Regions from separate parts of the Pseudoalteromonas sp. SWXJZ94C genome, predicted to be linked through region 3. Evidence: predicted binding sites of a transcription regulator. Region 3 holds the regulator's gene; each other region holds the start of a gene.
What was found. The regulator LexA, encoded in region 3, represses DNA repair genes until DNA is damaged. The targets are predictions, from matches to a motif close to TACTGTATNNNNATACAGTA.
Positions count from the first base shown of each region.

Region 1: a site for LexA is predicted at 3,249-3,268, ahead of ruvC (crossover junction endodeoxyribonuclease RuvC). Genes of this name have one in related genera too.
Region 2: a site for LexA is predicted at 3,705-3,724, ahead of I6F65_RS20005 (SulA-like leucine-rich domain-containing protein). Genes of this name have one in related genera too.

Region 1 is NZ_JADYXF010000028.1:55,216-60,841, forward strand. It holds gene I6F65_RS13155 (ABC transporter ATP-binding protein) at 1-694, shown strand, start outside; gene I6F65_RS13160 (ABC transporter permease) at 684-3,185, shown strand; gene ruvC (crossover junction endodeoxyribonuclease RuvC) at 3,317-3,841, shown strand; gene ruvA (Holliday junction branch migration protein RuvA) at 3,844-4,461, shown strand; gene ruvB (Holliday junction branch migration DNA helicase RuvB) at 4,469-5,479, shown strand.
Region 2 is NZ_JADYXF010000073.1:577-6,202, reverse strand. It holds gene cysB (HTH-type transcriptional regulator CysB) at 1-448, opposite strand, end outside; gene I6F65_RS20020 (hypothetical protein) at 750-1,508, shown strand; gene I6F65_RS20015 (NCS2 family permease) at 1,580-2,872, opposite strand; gene I6F65_RS20010 (tetratricopeptide repeat protein) at 2,987-3,451, shown strand; gene I6F65_RS20005 (SulA-like leucine-rich domain-containing protein) at 3,748-4,182, shown strand; gene I6F65_RS20000 (YchJ family protein) at 4,221-4,700, shown strand; gene I6F65_RS19995 (DUF6172 family protein) at 4,994-5,296, opposite strand; gene I6F65_RS19990 (VC2046/SO_2500 family protein) at 5,487-5,626, opposite strand, start outside.
Region 3 is NZ_JADYXF010000014.1:35,930-41,555, forward strand. It holds gene I6F65_RS07895 (hypothetical protein) at 1-325, shown strand, start outside; gene I6F65_RS07900 (PaaI family thioesterase) at 337-777, opposite strand; gene I6F65_RS07905 (putative porin) at 896-1,675, shown strand; gene lexA (transcriptional repressor LexA) at 1,752-2,369, shown strand; gene I6F65_RS07915 (SCO family protein) at 2,709-3,326, shown strand; gene I6F65_RS07920 (STAS domain-containing protein) at 3,792-4,064, shown strand; gene I6F65_RS07925 (response regulator) at 4,073-4,435, shown strand; gene I6F65_RS07930 (chemotaxis protein CheA) at 4,450-5,626, shown strand, end outside.

The DNA.
Region 1 (5,626 bases), on a different contig from region 3:
AAATATAATTCAAGTAAATGGTTTGTCTAAAGTTGTCTCTACCTTTGAAGGAGAGTTGCCCATCCTCAGCGACATCAGCTTTAATGTCAAGCATGGTGAATCTGTTGCAATAGTGGGTACGTCTGGTTCAGGTAAATCTACGTTACTTAGTTTATTAGCAGGGCTTGATACTGCTAGCGGTGGTGAAATATTTTTAGATGGTGAGCCACTTCATAATTTAGATGAAGAAGAACGTGCGGCCCTTAGAGCGGCAAAAATTGGATTTGTTTTTCAGTCGTTTATGTTGGTGCAAAGTTTAACTGCACTAGAAAACGTTATGCTACCGGCAGAGCTTGCTGGTGAAAGTGATGCGAAAGAGCAAGCGCTTGCGTTGCTTGAAAAGGTGGGCTTGAGCCATCGAGTTGATCACTACCCGTCGCAACTATCTGGAGGTGAGCAACAACGTGTTGCTATAGCGCGTGCATTTATTGGTACGCCTAAAATATTATTTGCCGATGAACCTTCGGCTAATTTAGATAGCAAAAATGGCAAAATGATTGAAACGTTGTTATTTGATTTAAATAGCCAGCATGGAACAACCCTTATTTTGGTTACTCACGATGAAGGTTTAGCGCAAAAATGTGAGCATATCATTCAAATTGAAGCTGGATTATTAGTTAAAAGTGTAACGGAGGACACCGCTGATGTGGGCTAAGTTAGCGCTAAAATTATTTGCGCGAGAATTTCGACGTGGTGAACTCACGGTTATAAGTGCAGCAATTGCACTCGCTGTGCTTACAGTGCTTACGTTGTCTATGGTGACTGAGCGAATTGGTCAAAGTATTGCTCAAAAAAGCAGTGCGTTTATTGCAGCTGACCGTGTACTTGCAAGCGACCATGTGCTCGATACTTCGTTTATTGCTAAAGCAGAAACTGAAAATCTAAAAACGGCACAAATGGTGTACTTTGACACTATGTTGTTTGCCAATGATGAAATGCAGTTTAGCTCTGTAAAGGCTGCGTCTAACGCTTACCCGCTAAAAGGGCAACTTAAGGTTAAAGACACTTTAGTTGGCGAAACTAAAATTGCTAGCAATGGACCGTCGCTAGGTAACGTGTGGTTAAGTGAATCAGTATTTTACAGCTTAAACATAGATATAGGCTCACAGGTAGAACTTGGCGCAGCTTTATTTAATGTAGAAAAAGTTATAGTAGAAGAGCCTGATGCTCCATTTAATGTATTTTCGAGCAGTCGTCGTGTTTTAATTAATATTGCTGATGTGCCTAAAACTGAAGTTGTGCAACCTGGTAGCCGTGTTTATTACCGCCAATTATATGCAGGCGATGAAGCAGACATAGCTCGCTTTTATGAGTGGTTAAAACCACAAATGCAAGATAACCAACAATGGTATGGCGTAAAAGATCGCCAGTCACCCATATCAAATAGCTTAAACCGTGCAGAAAGCTTTTTATTACTTGCTGGTTTACTGGGTATTATTTTAGCAGCAGTGGCAATTGCTGTATCGGCAAAGCGTTATTGTGAACGCCAATACGACCCAGTTGCAATGATGAAAACGCTGGGCGGCAGCCGCTCAATGATCCGCAAAATATACATGCTACATTTACTTTTAGTGTGCTCAATGGCGGTTGGTGTTGGGCTATTAATTGGCTATGGCTTGCAAGAAGTTGCAACGAGTTATTTATCAAAAAGTATGGGGACAGAGCTTCCTATGGGTGGTTTTAAGCCATGGTTAGTGGCTATTAGCACCGGTGTAATTTGTGCTGTTATGTTTTCTATTAAACCTTTGTTTGATTTATTTGATATTCCACCACTTCGCGTATTGCGTCGTAACTTAGGCGATAAACTTGCGGTAAGCCGTGTGCATTTAACTATGAGTGCATTAACCGTATTTTTATTAATGTGGTTATTTAGCAATAACATAAAAATTACACTTATTTTATTTACATCAACTCTTGCACTGATTGGCGTGTTGTTTGTTGTATCTAAACTTATATTTGGTGGCGGGCGTAAACTGGGTTTAAAACCAGGTAATAGTTGGTCGCTAGCTATTGCGTCGATTCAAAAGCGCGCTAACGTAAATGCAGTGCAGTTAATTAGTTTTTCATTGGCTATTAAATTACTGTTGTTTTTAGTGGTGCTTAAAAATGACATGATATCGGATTGGCAGTCGCAATTACCTGATGACGCGCCTAATGCATTTTTGGTTAATATTACGCAAAACGACTTAGCGCCAATAAATGATTACTTAGAGCAAAAGAATATTCAAGTATCTGAATTTTACCCAACCATTCGTGGGCGAGTAAATGCAGTAAATGGTGAGCTAGTAGCACGCGAAGTATCACTGCAAGATAATGAAGAAAAAGATGAAGACGCGCGCTCAGGTATAGGCCGTGAACTTAATTTAACATGGCTAAAAGACGAACCCGCTCAAAACGAAGTAATAGAAGGCGAATGGTTTGGTGAAAACGCGGTAGCTGAGGCGTCTGTTGAAGAGTCGATGCTAGAGCGCTTAGATGTTAAAATAGGTGATACGCTGACTTTTTTAATAGGTGCGCAGTCATTCGACGCTAAAATTACCAGCGTGCGTAAAGTTAATTGGGCAACACTTAAACCTAACTTTTTTATTATTTTGAGTCCCGATGTACTTGCTGATTTTCCGGCGACCTATATTTCGTCGGTGCGTATAAATCCAGAGCAAAAACGTGACTTTAGCCAGTTGCTTCGAACGTATCCTACTATTACAGCAATTGATATTGATAACTTTGTTAAGCAAATTCAATCAACCATTAAGCAGGTATCGCTTGCTATTGGGTTTGTACTGGCAATTGTTGTGTTATGTGGTGCGCTTGTACTTATATCGCAAGTACAAGCAAGCTTAGGCGAGCGCATGCAAGAAATTGTTATATTACGAACGCTTGGGGCTAAAAGCCGATTAATTAAAAATGCGACCTTGTATGAGTTTTTATTACTAGGTGGTTTGGCTGGCTTAGTAGCCGCATTTTTTAGCGATATAGCCTTATTAATTGTGCAACAACAAATGTTTGATCTTGCTGGTAAACTACACCCTCATATCTGGATTATTGGTCCAGTTGCTGGTGGTATATTTGTAGCTGGTTTAGGGTATTTTATGATTGCCCGAACGCTTAAGCAAAATACCCAAGGTTTGGTACGTGCTTTAGCATAAACCAAAAAGAGCAAAACCCTTTAAATGCCCACTTTATACGTGGGCATTTTTGTTTTTGCTTTGTACTGGTAATTTATACAGTGCTCTGGCATTATTAGCGTAATTTAAAAATAATAACAATGGAGCACTGTTTGGCCATAATTTTAGGGATCGATCCGGGCTCACGTTTGACCGGATATGGCGTTGTAGCACACCAAGGTTCTAAGTTTACGTATTTAGGCAGTGGCTGTATAAAACTAGCCGATCACCCTTTTCCAGTAAGACTTAAAATGATTTACCAAGGCATTACGCAGCTTATTGAACAGTTTTCGCCAGAAACCTTTGCCATTGAAAAAGTATTTATGGCGCACAACCCCGATTCAGCTTTAAAGCTAGGTCAAGCTAGAGGAGCCGCCATTGTTGGTGCTGCAATGGCTGATTTACCTGTATTTGAATATTCAGCCAGACAAATAAAACAAGCAGTGGTGGGCAACGGCGGCGCCGATAAAACACAAGTACAGCACATGGTAAAAAATATTTTAAAGCTACCAGGTACACCTCAAGCAGATGCAGCAGATGCACTAGCAATTGCAATTTGCCATGCTCACTCAGAACAAAATTTAATTAAACTAGCGGGCAGCGCAAGCAAAATCGTTAGAGGACGTTTAAGGAAATAAATATGATAGGTCGCTTAAATGGTATTTTAGTTGAAAAACAACCACCAGAGATATTACTAGAGGTAAGTGGTGTAGGTTATGAGGTGCAAATGCCTATGACCTGTTTTTACGACTTACCAAAAGTGGGTGAAAACGCGATTGTTTATACACACTTTGTAGTACGCGAAGACGCTCAACTTTTATTTGGTTTTAATAATAAAGTAGAACGCGCTTTATTTAGAGAGTTGTTAAAAGCAAATGGTGTGGGACCAAAACTTGGCTTAGCCATTCTATCGGGTATGTCGGCTAAACAATTTGTGAGTTGTGTGAATAACGAAGACTCAACATCGCTTGTTAAATTACCTGGTGTAGGTAAAAAAACAGCGGAACGTTTGGTGCTCGAAATGAAAGATCGATTAAAAGATTGGGGCAACGATTTATTTACACCATACAGCGATAGTGCCGTAATAGAACCATTAAGTGATGCACGTATTGCTAATAATGCAGCCGACGATGCTGTATCGGCACTGCTTGCGTTAGGTTATAAATTGCCACAGGCACAAAAAGCAGTAAAATCGGTAAGTAAACCAGATATGTCTACTGAGGTTCTTATTAAAGAATCTTTAAAATCAATGTTGTGAGTAACCCATGATTGAAGCGGATCGTTTAATTGATGCAACAGAAAAACCAAACGAAGACTCTATAGATCGCGCAATAAGGCCAAAACTTTTAGCTGATTATAGAGGACAACCGCATGTTAAACAGCAAATGGAAATTTTTATTGAAGCTGCGCGAACTCGCGGCGAAGCACTCGATCACCTTTTAATATTTGGTCCGCCAGGTTTAGGTAAAACAACGCTTGCGAACATTGTTGCCAACGAGTTACATGTAAGTATTAAAACAACATCAGGTCCGGTGTTAGAAAAAGCAGGTGATTTAGCAGCGCTACTGACTAATTTAGAAGAGGGCGACGTACTGTTTATTGACGAAATACACAGGCTAAGTCCGCAAGTTGAAGAAATACTCTATCCAGCAATGGAAGATTACCAACTTGACATAATGATTGGTGAAGGACCGGCTGCACGCTCTATAAAACTAGACTTACCTGCGTTTACGCTTATTGGTGCAACTACGCGAGCAGGTTCGCTAACATCGCCACTGCGTGACCGTTTTGGTATTGTCCAACGTTTAGAATTTTATTCGGTGGAAGACTTATCGCATATTGTTGGGCGTTCTGCGCATTATCTTGATTTAGAAATGTGTGAAGAGGGCGCAACCGAAATAGCACAACGCTCACGTGGTACGCCGCGTATTGCTAATCGCTTACTTCGTCGGGTACGTGACTACACGCAAGTAAAGTCAGATGGCACAGTAAATGCCGAGGTGGCAAAACAAGCACTCGATATGATTGATGTAGATAAAAGCGGTTTTGATTACATGGATCGTAAATATTTACTCGCCATTATTGAAAAGTTTATGGGTGGCCCCGTAGGGCTTGATAATGTAGCGGCTGCGATTGGCGAAGAGCGAGAAACGATAGAAGATGTAATAGAACCTTTTTTGATTCAACAAGGTTTTATTCAACGTACACCCCGTGGAAGAATTGTGTCAGATAGCGCATATCATCACTTTGGTCTATTACCTACCAAAAAAGATTAGCCAATTAATAACGCTTGCTGCAGATATATGCAGTAAGCGAGTTTATTTGAGTCTTACTCATAATTAATGTACTTATTTAGCGTAAGAAAGTAGCAGCTAAAAAGCATAAACATACTAAAAAATACCCACATAATATTGTAAATACAA
Region 2 (5,626 bases), on a different contig from region 3:
CTGTTGCTATTGCAAAGTCAGCATCGCCTCGTGCTGCTGCATCAGATATTTGTTGTGGTGTGCCTTGGTGCATATGCAGTGATACCGCAGGGTATTTTTTCATAAACCCTTGGATAACATTTGGGAGCGCGTAGCGAGCCTGAGTATGTGTAGTGGCAATATTCAATTTACCTTGATCAGGCAAAGTATGCTCATTCGCAACTGCTTTTATACCTTCTACTTTAGAAAGTATTTCGCGCGAAATGTTAATGATATCCTCACCAGCACCAGTAACATGCGTTAAATGCTTTCCGCTACGACCAAAAATTTGCACACCTAACTCATCTTCTAACATTCGTACTTGTTTAGAAATACCAGGTTGCGAGGTAAATAAGCTCTCAGCAGTTGCTGAAACATTTAATTTATGATTTTGTACTTCTACGATATATCTGAGCTGTTGTAGTTTCATGGCTGCATATTTTAACGTTATTATTCATATTATATATAAAGGCTACACTCACTAAAACCAAGCGTTATTTCACTTTAAAGGTAGTTTTAGTTCAATGTTAATGTATTTTATATGTTTAGAGTTTAAGGCTAGCACAATAAATATGCTTCAGATAGCAATGATTATCCGGTTTAATCTTATAATCCCTTAAGGTTGTAGCGCTTTATTTGCATATTTTAAAGTTAATCGGTGCAAAACTATCCTGTAACCATATTTTTAATGTAAGATTAACGAATTAGGTTATGAATCCGAGAATTACACCATGATCGTTTCTATTATAATTGTACTTATAGTTGCACTGATTGTGATTGCACTTTGGGTAAGTGCTGTACAACAACACAAAGAAAAACAAGAAAGCGAGCGTCGTAAAGAACTCACAAAACAAAAAGCGATAATAGAAGAAACTGAAGAAGCACTTATGAATAGTGCCAACATTCCGCTATCTGAATATATTATCCGTATTTTACAACGCCGTATTTACGAAGCACTAAGTACCATGGTGACTAACTCACCTAATTCTAAAGCACTGAAAAGTCGTTTAAATGAAGCAAAAGAACATCTTACAAATGCTGTGCAAGGTAACAACAACGAGACTCTGTCTTTACCAAGTAACGACAAGCAACTCGTTAGCCTTATACAAGGCATAAAAAAGTTACGCGTTATTTTACGTTCAGAACATAATAAAGGTAGAGTAGATAGCCAAACGTTTGTAGCCGAAGATAAACGCCTTGAAAAACTGCAGCTGCGTATAAACATTGAAAGCCAAATTAAGCGTGGTTTATCTGCACGTTCAGCGAATATGGTTGGCTCTGCAAGACAATATTTTGAAAAGGCACATGCAACATTAAGCGCTGTTTCTTATTCTGATGATTATGTAACCGCTAAACGCCAAGAAGTTGAAGGTTACCTAGAAGCCATAAGTGTTGAGCTTAGAGCATCTAATGCAAGTGCACTTAAAAAGAAAAACGAACAAGAGCAAGATGATTTAGATGTACTGTTTGCTCCAAAGAAAAAATGGTAACCCCTTTATAAAATTAAATATTAAAAAAGCCCATATAAACCTATATGGGCTTTTTACTATCTAAGTATTTATTAAGGTAAAAACACAAATTTCATGACAAACAATGCCGTTAATATCCAGACACTAATCGTTATTTGATCTTGCTTACCACACAACACTTTAACAGCCGTATATGATATAAAACCAAGCGCAATACCGTTTGCAATCGAAAACGTTAGTGGTGTCATTAGGAGCACAACGGTAACAGGGATAGCATCTGTCATATCATCCCAATTAACAAACTTTAGATTTTGCAGCATTAAAACCGCAACATATAAAATAGCACCCGCAGTAGCATAAGCCGGAACCATTTGCGCAAGCGGTGCAAAAAACATCATCAATAAAAAACAAGCGCCAACAACGACAGCCGTTAAACCCGTTCGTCCGCCCACAGATACACCAGCAACCGATTCTATATAAGATGTTGTCGTAGAAGTACCGAGCATTGCACCTGCAATAGTTGCTGTACTATCTGCGCTCAGCGCACGACCTAAACGTGGCATATTGCCCTTCTCATCTGCTAATCCTGCTTTTTGTGTTACCGCAACCAACGTGCCCGAAGTATCGAATAAATCGACGAATAAAAAAGCAAAAATAACACTCAGCATTGAAACATCAAATGCCGCAGCAAAATCAAGTTGCATAAAAGTAGGTAGAATAGAAGGAGGCATATCCACTACCCCATGATATTCAACCAGCCCTAAACCTAATGCAATGCAAGTTACTGATAAAATACTAATTAAAACACCGCTTTTAAAATCACGATAGAAAAGAGCCGCAATAACAAAAAAGCTAAAAATAGCGAGTAATGGCCCTGCTGATGTTATGTCTCCTAATTGAACTAAAGTTTTAGGATTAGACACAATAATACCTGCATTTTTAAGCGCAATTAATGCTAAAAATGCGCCAATTCCTGTTGCGATAGCGCGTTTTAAAACCAAGGGGATGGCATTAATAATCCATTCTCTAACTTTAAATAAGCTTAAAAATAAGAATATACACCCAGACATAAACACAGCACCTAATGCAGCCTGCCAAGTGTGCTCTAATCCTATTACAACACCGTATGTAAAAAAGGCATTTAAGCCCATTCCTGGTGCAAGTGCTAAAGGATAATTAGCCCATAGCCCCATAATAAAACAACCAATGGCAGCAGCAATGCAAGTAGCCACAAACGCAGCACCTTGGTCCATTCCCGCTTCAGCTAGCATCGCAGGATTAACAAATACAATATAAACCATTGTAATAAATGTAGTTACACCTGCAATACATTCACGGCGAACCGATGAACCATTTTCATTAATTTTAAATAAGGTTTCGAGCATAATAAACTTACGATAATAAAAAGTGGCAAGATTTTATCACAAAAATTATCTTTTAAAGGACATTTTCCCTTGCGGTATACTAAACTATTGAGGTAACTAAAATAATGAATGAGTATGATAAAAACAATGCCCAAAGACCAAGATTTAGAGCAACAGTTAGATAATATACTGTTTTTTGTAACGCAACCAACCGATATAAACTCAGTGCAGGTTAGCGATAACAGTCAACAAAGGACGCTAAATAAAGCACTTTATTATTTAAAGAGTAAGCAAAATGCCCTTGCTGCAAAATGGATGCGTTTAGCTGCAATGTCTGGCGATCATAGAGCGCAATTTTATTTAGGAATATTGTTTATTAAAGGTCAAGGCGTGCCAAAAAGTATATTTCATGCTGCAACTTGGTTAAGCTTATCAAGCTCTCAAGAACACCAACCCGCAATTGCCGCTTTAGCTGATTTACGTAAGCATATTGAAACAAAACGCTTCAAAGACGCACAATGCTATGCTGCAAGCTTATATGAACAAATTCACCAATTACAATTTTCTGATTTAATTCCAAGGACCCCATGTACTGAATAATCACTATGAATTACCTCCATCGTATTTAGTACAAAAAACCACTGTTAAAAAAATAATATAAGTGCGAAATTGATCTCTACAATAAACGCACTACTGTATAAATAGTTACTTTAATTTGGATGAAGTTAAAGATGCTAAAAATAAGTCTTATAAATCAAATGATAAAAAATAAAATAATGTTGAGTAACATTTAAAAATGAATGACTGTACAAATAAATAGCAAAAAACACTTGCACACAAATACTGTATAAACTACTGTATACACATACTGTATATACAACCAGTGAGTGAGAGACATGTTACAGCCAATTACCGTAAGAACTGTTAAAAGCTATCAGCAAGACAACAAAAGCGATTGTGTTAACTTAATTCAAATAGAGGACGAAATTTCGGCTACATTTGAGTTATTAAAAGTGCTGCACCAATATAATAGCTTGAATGCATGGACGTTATTAATTGCGCCGGATCATGTTCCTAGCAAAGCTTTACTCGACTCATGCTCAATCGATACCAGTAAGCTACTTGTTATTAGGCAAAAGCATTTAGTAAATTTAGAGTACGTATTAAACTCTGCTTTGCATAATGGTAATTTTGCAGCTGTTATTACATGGACTGATATAGTTAATAACCAACTACTTACAAGCTTATCTTTAGATTTAAGTAAAACAAATACTAAACTGTATTGCTTTACAAAAAATATCAAAGTCACAGAGATACCGCTTGCCCAATAAGGTTGTTAAACTAGGGTTTTATACTTTATATTAATATTATGAACTCACTAAATTCTATAATCTGTGTTTGTGGCAGTCAGCAAAGCTATGTTGATTGCTGTGAGCCTTTTCATTTAGCAACACAACAAGCTCAAACACCTGAGCAATTAATGCGATCTCGCTACAGTGCATATGTACTTAAAAATGCAAAATATGTTTATCAAACCTACGCCAGCGAAAAACAAGCTGAAAACCCAGTTAAAGAAATTAAAGACTTTGCAGATAGTTGTCGTTTTATAAAATTAACTGTTATTGACTCCGGCTACGAAGAAAATCTGGGATTTGTAGAGTTTAAAGCGAATTATTTCTATCAAAATCTTTTTTGTGAATTAAATGAAAAGTCGGAATTTATTAAAGAAGATGGCCAATGGCGTTATCTTGATGGGGTAATACACCCTGTTGCTGATATAAAAGTTGGTAGGAACGATGATTGCCCTTGCGGCAGCGGTAAAAAATACAAAAAGTGCCACGCAGTTTAAAAAGTAAAATTTTGCTTAACGTCGTTCAACCCTAGTTATTCACTTCAATTTTTGATTTAGCAAAAGAGCTTTCTTAAAACCACAAGATATCTTTACTTATACAAAAAATATAAAGATAAATAATTTTATATGAATAGATAGGTAAAAAGAGATACACAAGGGTTTTAAAAAAACACGGAAAATAAGTGTTTACAACCAAAAACTTAACTCTATTAAACTAAAATTTAGACAATAAAAAATGGGCCTTTAAATTAAGGCCCATTTCTGAATTAATACATACTTAAAACTAAGTATTACTCATCGTCATCAAGATCTAATTGCTGACGCTGTGCAGGTCGCGCTAAAATTTCTACATAAAAAGAAGTTAAACCTTGCTTTTCAATTTCGCCAATTTGATTGCTTAACTCAGCAACGTGCACAACTTGTGCATCTTCAACTGTATTACCAAACTTACAATCGAATGCCCAATAGTCAGCATCTTCAGGCAGCGTTTTATTACGCTCTCTCTTCAAATATTTTTTCACTTCGTGCTTTGCAGCATCAACCATACGAGGGTATTTGATTTTCTCATGATTCAGCGTGAATGTTTTCTTCATTACGTTCCTAATTACCTTGATTTAATGATAACGGCATTTAATGTCATACCATTTGTACTCATTATAGCAATTGCAATAAATTTTTGGATGCTTTTTTTACACTAAATCAGTTTTTAAAAAAATTAAGGTTGTCTGCATTCGCATATAAATTGTCTAACTTGAACTTAAAGCCTTTTATAGGCTTGATCATTTAAGCGCTAGCAAGATGCAAAGGCTGGTGTAGATTCTCGTTATTAAGATTATCATAAAAAGCAGCGGCATCCATTTGTGGATTAGAGAGTTGAGTTTCAGTGCTTTTTAAACGCCTACGTACTGCAAGTTCACAATTAT
Region 3 (5,626 bases):
TAGCCTGCTTGTAGCAGATTTAAAAAAAGTCGCTACGATTTTACATTATGACAAAGACGAATACCGTCAATTAGCGCGTATAGAAGTGAGCGGTGCTGTAAAAACACCTGATAAAGCAATAAACCACTTATGTGAGCTTATCGAGTCATGTTCACGTAATGCGTTAAAACAATGGTTAAGTTGCTCGCGCAGAACGTTTGATATTGGCTTTGAATCAGGCACTTCTCCTAAATGCTTTAACCAAGCTTTAGACGCAGATACATTATTACGTATATCTGCGATAGGTGCAGGTATGGAAATTACAATTTACCCAATCGAAAAATAATAGTAATTTAATTATCTTCGCTCTACGACTGCTGCGGTCATTTTTGATACGCAGCAAAGCTCATTGCGACTATTTGTAATTTTTATCTCCCAAACTGAACTGCGCTTCCCAATATGAAATGCTTTTGCTGTGGCAGTTAAAGTGCCGTTGCGAGATGCTTTTAAATGACTAGCGCTAATTTCTTGCCCAACACAATAAAATTTAGATAGGTCGACTACAAAGTTAGCTGCATAACTTGCCACTGTTTCGGCAAGGACTACGTTAGCACCACCATGTACCATGCCCATTGGGTTATGATGCTCAGGAATGGCTGGCATAGTTGCTACAAGGTAGTCTTCACCAATTTCGCTTATTTCAATCCCCATGGTTTTCATCAGCGTACCTTGACCATTTATGCCCTCGTCTAGCTGTTTACAAAACTCTAAAGTAATAGGTTGAAACCAAATACTCATAACCACTCCTTTCACATTAAAAACCTAGTTTATACATTTTTAAACACTTTCGAACAGACATGATTTTAAAAATACCTAAGATAGAGCCAATTACTTCTGTTTTTGATAGGCACTTAGGATGAGAACAATCATAGTACTAACGGTATTGGCAACAAGTCTTTTAACTACTGCACAAGCTGCAATTAATAACCAAATAGATGTTGGGTTTTCTGATTTATCGGGCTCTGATAACCGCTTTGTAGGTGCAAGATACCGATACTTTACAAGTAATTTAGATCAACTTTCAGGTCCGCATTCAATAAAAAGCCATTTAAACCAAGTAACTAATTTTGCTGTAGGTGGATTTGCAAGCGATGATGTGGAATATGTAAATGCAGACGCCACCTATTATGGACCACTAGGATTAATTTTAATGGGGGGAGTGGAGCGTTTAACTGATAACCAAGGCTATTGGCGTTCTCGAGACTATTTAATAAAAGGGTCGCTCGGAAAGCAAATTAATGAGGAGTTACAATTAGGTTTTAGTGTTTTTTATAATAGAGAAGAGGATCGCTCACACCTATTAAATACCTACACTAATACAGATACACAATGGCGTTACGCTCCTTATGTACGCTATACCGCAATTACTGATAATCAGGGGTGGGATTTAGAGTTAAAGCAAATTTCAGGGAAAAATCGCAATATCGAAGGGCGTGCTAATTACTTTGTAAATCAAGATTGGTCGGTTGGATTAATAGCAAATGTTCAAAACAGTGATTACGCCAGAGATAATTACGAGTTACAAACGCAATATTGGTTTACTCCTCATGTAGCCGTTAAATTTGGATTAGGGTCTTCCTTCGATTCTGATAGTGGTTTAAACAGTGCAAGCTTGTTATTAACAGGGCGATTTTAAAGCGTAATTTAAATTTGCGATTTTTATTTAACTGTATATACTCACAGTTAAATGTACTGTATGGAAAACCAGTTGTATGCGACCATTAACGAAGCGCCAAGCTCAAATACTCGAATTAGTTAAAGTTTTTATTAAAGACACTGGTATGCCTCCTACACGTGCCGAAATTGCACAAACATTAGGTTTTAAAAGTGCCAATGCCGCAGAAGAACACCTAAAAGCACTCGCTAAAAAGGGTGTTATTAAAATGAAGCCAGGCGCAAGCCGTGGTATTCAGCTTGTTGAGGAAGAAGAGCCTGAACAATTAGGTTTACCTCTAATTGGTCGAGTAGCGGCTGGTGAACCTATTTTAGCGCAAGAGCATGTTGAGAGTCATTGCAAAATTGACCCATTAATGTTTAAACCTGCTGCCGATTTTTTACTACGCGTTAACGGCATGAGCATGAAAGATATAGGTATAATGGACGGCGATCTCTTAGCTGTACATAAAACTCAAGTTGCTGAAAACGGACAAGTTGTAGTTGCTCGTGTTGATGACGATGTAACTGTAAAACGCTTTGAGAAAGCGGGTAAAAAAGTATTACTTCATCCTGAAAACGAAGATTTTTCGGCAATTGAAGTTGATCTAGAAAATGAATCTTTTAATATTGAAGGTTTGGCTGTTGGGGTTATTCGTAACGCTGATTGGATGTAATTTAAAAACATTTTTTGGTTATTATATTTATTAATGCGTGCTTTTTAGCGCGCATTTTTTATATGGCTCATATATTAGTTACATAACTAATATAGTTTTTCTCATAATTTACCTTCGTTTGCTTATTTACCGACCTTAAATACTGCCTATTTAGTTTATGTATACAAATGCTTATAGCCTCATTTTTTGATCATGCTATTAAAAATTATGTTTATTTATAAAGCGGTTAAATTAAAAAATTGTAGTTAATGAATGCAATGTAATGGGTTTATTTCTTTTTTCAGTTATTCATTTAATGGTATTATTTATAATCTTACTTATAAATAAATGGCTCTCTTTATGAAGCAGTTATGGCTTGGGTTAATCGTTGTTTTAGCTTTGTTTTTGTCAGCATGTTCAAATGAAAATATTCCATCAGATGTAGATGCATTAGTTTACGAAAATGCAAAGCCACTCTCTGACTTTAAGTTGAACGATCAGCGTGGCGAGTTAGTTACTAAGCAACGATTTTTAGGACAATGGAATTTAGTTTTTTTAGGCTACACAAGTTGCCCTGACATTTGCCCGCTAACGCTTGCTAAGCTAAATGCGGTGTATAAAAACTTACAAGCAGACTATCCATTGCAAATTTGGTTTTTATCGGTAGATCCAAAACGTGATACGCCAACTAAACGAAAGCAATATATAGATTATTTTAATTCTGAATTTTTAGCTGTATCGGGACCACATAAAGATCTTTTTCCACTCGTTAGGGAGCTAGGCTTAATTTATGCTATTAACGATAGCATCGAATCGGAGTATGCAGTTGATCACAGTGCCTCGGTGGCTATGGTTGATAAAAATGGTTCGGTAAGAGCTATTTTTAAACCAGAATTTAAACAAGGTGGCGTGCCATTAATTAATGCGACTATTTTAACCGAAGAGTTTAAAAAAATAGCGGATTACTATAAAAACTAATTTCTTATTTTTACCCATTTTAAAAGAGCCCTAAGACCTGTCTATCTTTCGAGATTGAATTTGCAGCAGTGCGTTTGGTTTTTAGGTAAGGCGGGGCCTATGTATTCTATGTAGTCTATGTAGTGTGGTTGTTCCCCATAAATAGGCGATAACAACGCATAAAAACCAAATACACGCAGCCCTTTGCGTTCCCCTTGGAGCGATTAACTCTTTGTTGCCTACATTGATGTAAGCCAGTAGAGTAACGCAGGAGCAGTTACCAATTCCACTAGGTTACAAACCTCGCGCCGCGATTGAATCGCCCCTAGATAAAACAAACCCTAATCCTGAAAGGTCAACAGACCCTAAGCTCCTTTTTTTGTTTTTTAGCAGCAAAATAAATTTAATTAAGCATTTTATGGCAATTTCAATAACTAGGGCTAAGCTTTTGTTATGAATTGAATTGACAGGGAATGCACTTACTAAATGCTAAAACTTCCTAATGAACTTGCTATTACGCAAGTTGAAATACTACATCAAAATTTACTACAAGAACTCAATAGCAAAGATGATATCTGCCTTGATATTAGCGATGTAATTTTTGCCGATACTGCTTCAATTCAACTTTTATGCGCCTTGCAAAAACACTTACTTACTACTCACCATAAAATAATTTGGAGTGGTAAAAGTGATGTTTTAACACACGCAATTAGTCAACTTGGCTTAAATCAATATTTAATACTTGAAAGTAAAGATTAGGAGTTTATATGAAACGAATTTTAGCAGTTGATGACTCTGCATCAATGCGTCAGATGGTGAGTTTTACTTTGAAGACCGCAGGGTTTGATGTAACTGAAGCAAAAGATGGAAGTGAAGCATTAGCTATTGCTAAACAACAAGGTTTTGATGCCGTAATTTCCGATGTAAATATGCCAATAATGGACGGTATAACATTAATACGAGAGCTCAGAAGTTTACCAAGTTATAAGTTCACTCCATTACTAATGCTTACAACAGAGTCTGGTTTAGACAAAAAAATAGAAGGCAAAGCTGCTGGTGCAACCGGTTGGATTGTAAAGCCATTTAACCCTGAACAATTATTAGCGGTTATTAAAAAGGTTATTCGGTAATTTAGGAGCGCAGCGTGAGTATAGATTTAAGTCAATTTTTTGAAGTTTTCTTTGAAGAGAGTTTTGAAGGCCTAGATACCATGGAGGCTGAGCTTTTAAACTTACTCCCTGGTGAGGAAGACTTAGAAACTATTAACACCATTTTTAGAGCTGCCCATTCTATTAAGGGAGGTAGTGGTACTTTTGGTTTCAATGCGGTTGCAGATTTTACTCATGTACTTGAAACGCTATTAGATCAAATACGACAAGGTGAACGAAAACTAACTACAGAGCACGTTAATTTATTACTTAAAGCGGTAGATTGTTTACGCGCTTTATTGGCTGGATTGCAAGCAGAGCAAGAGCCAGATTTAACACAAGCTACCTCATTGCGAATAGAATTTGAACGAGTGCTGGGTATGAAAAGTGAAACCCCAGAACTAGATATTAAAAAGGAATTGGAAAAGTCGGGAAGTAATACTTATCAAATTGATTTTAAGCCTCATCAGCATTTATTTAAAACAGGTAATGAGCCGCTGTATATGATTAATGAACTTGCTGAACTTGGCGAGTTAGAAACAACCGCATTTTATGATGAAGTACCTGATATTAAAGATTTAAGTAGTGATGAATGTTTTTTGCATTGGCGCTTTTTATTAAATACTAAGCATGATGAAAAAGCGATAAAAGAAATATTCGAATGGGTTGAAGGTGATGCCGATATAGCGGTTGAGTTATGCAAAGAATTATTAGTTAACAAAGAAAAAAAATCGTTTAATCATGAGAGTAAACCTAAAAAGGTTGAGTTGGTAACACCAGAATTAATAAAAGATCCTGAATCACTTAGTCAACCAAAGCAATCTACAGCTAACCAAGATAAGAAGCCTGCTAACACCCCTGAATCTACCTCTATTCGTGTTGGTATTGATAAAGTTGATTCGTTAATAAATATGGTGGGTGAACTCGTTATTACCCAAGCAATGCTTAATCAGCTTAGTGAGCAAGAGATCACTCCTGCAACTATTACCTCTTTAAAAGAAGGGTTGGCGCAACTTGCGCATAATACACGAGATTTACAAGAAAACGTCATGCGTATTCGCATGCTCCCTATCAACTTTGTATTTAGTAGATTTCCTCGATTAGTACGCGATATAGCCCAAAAATTAAATAAACAGGTTGAGCTTAAGTTGCTTGGTGAACAAACAGAACTTG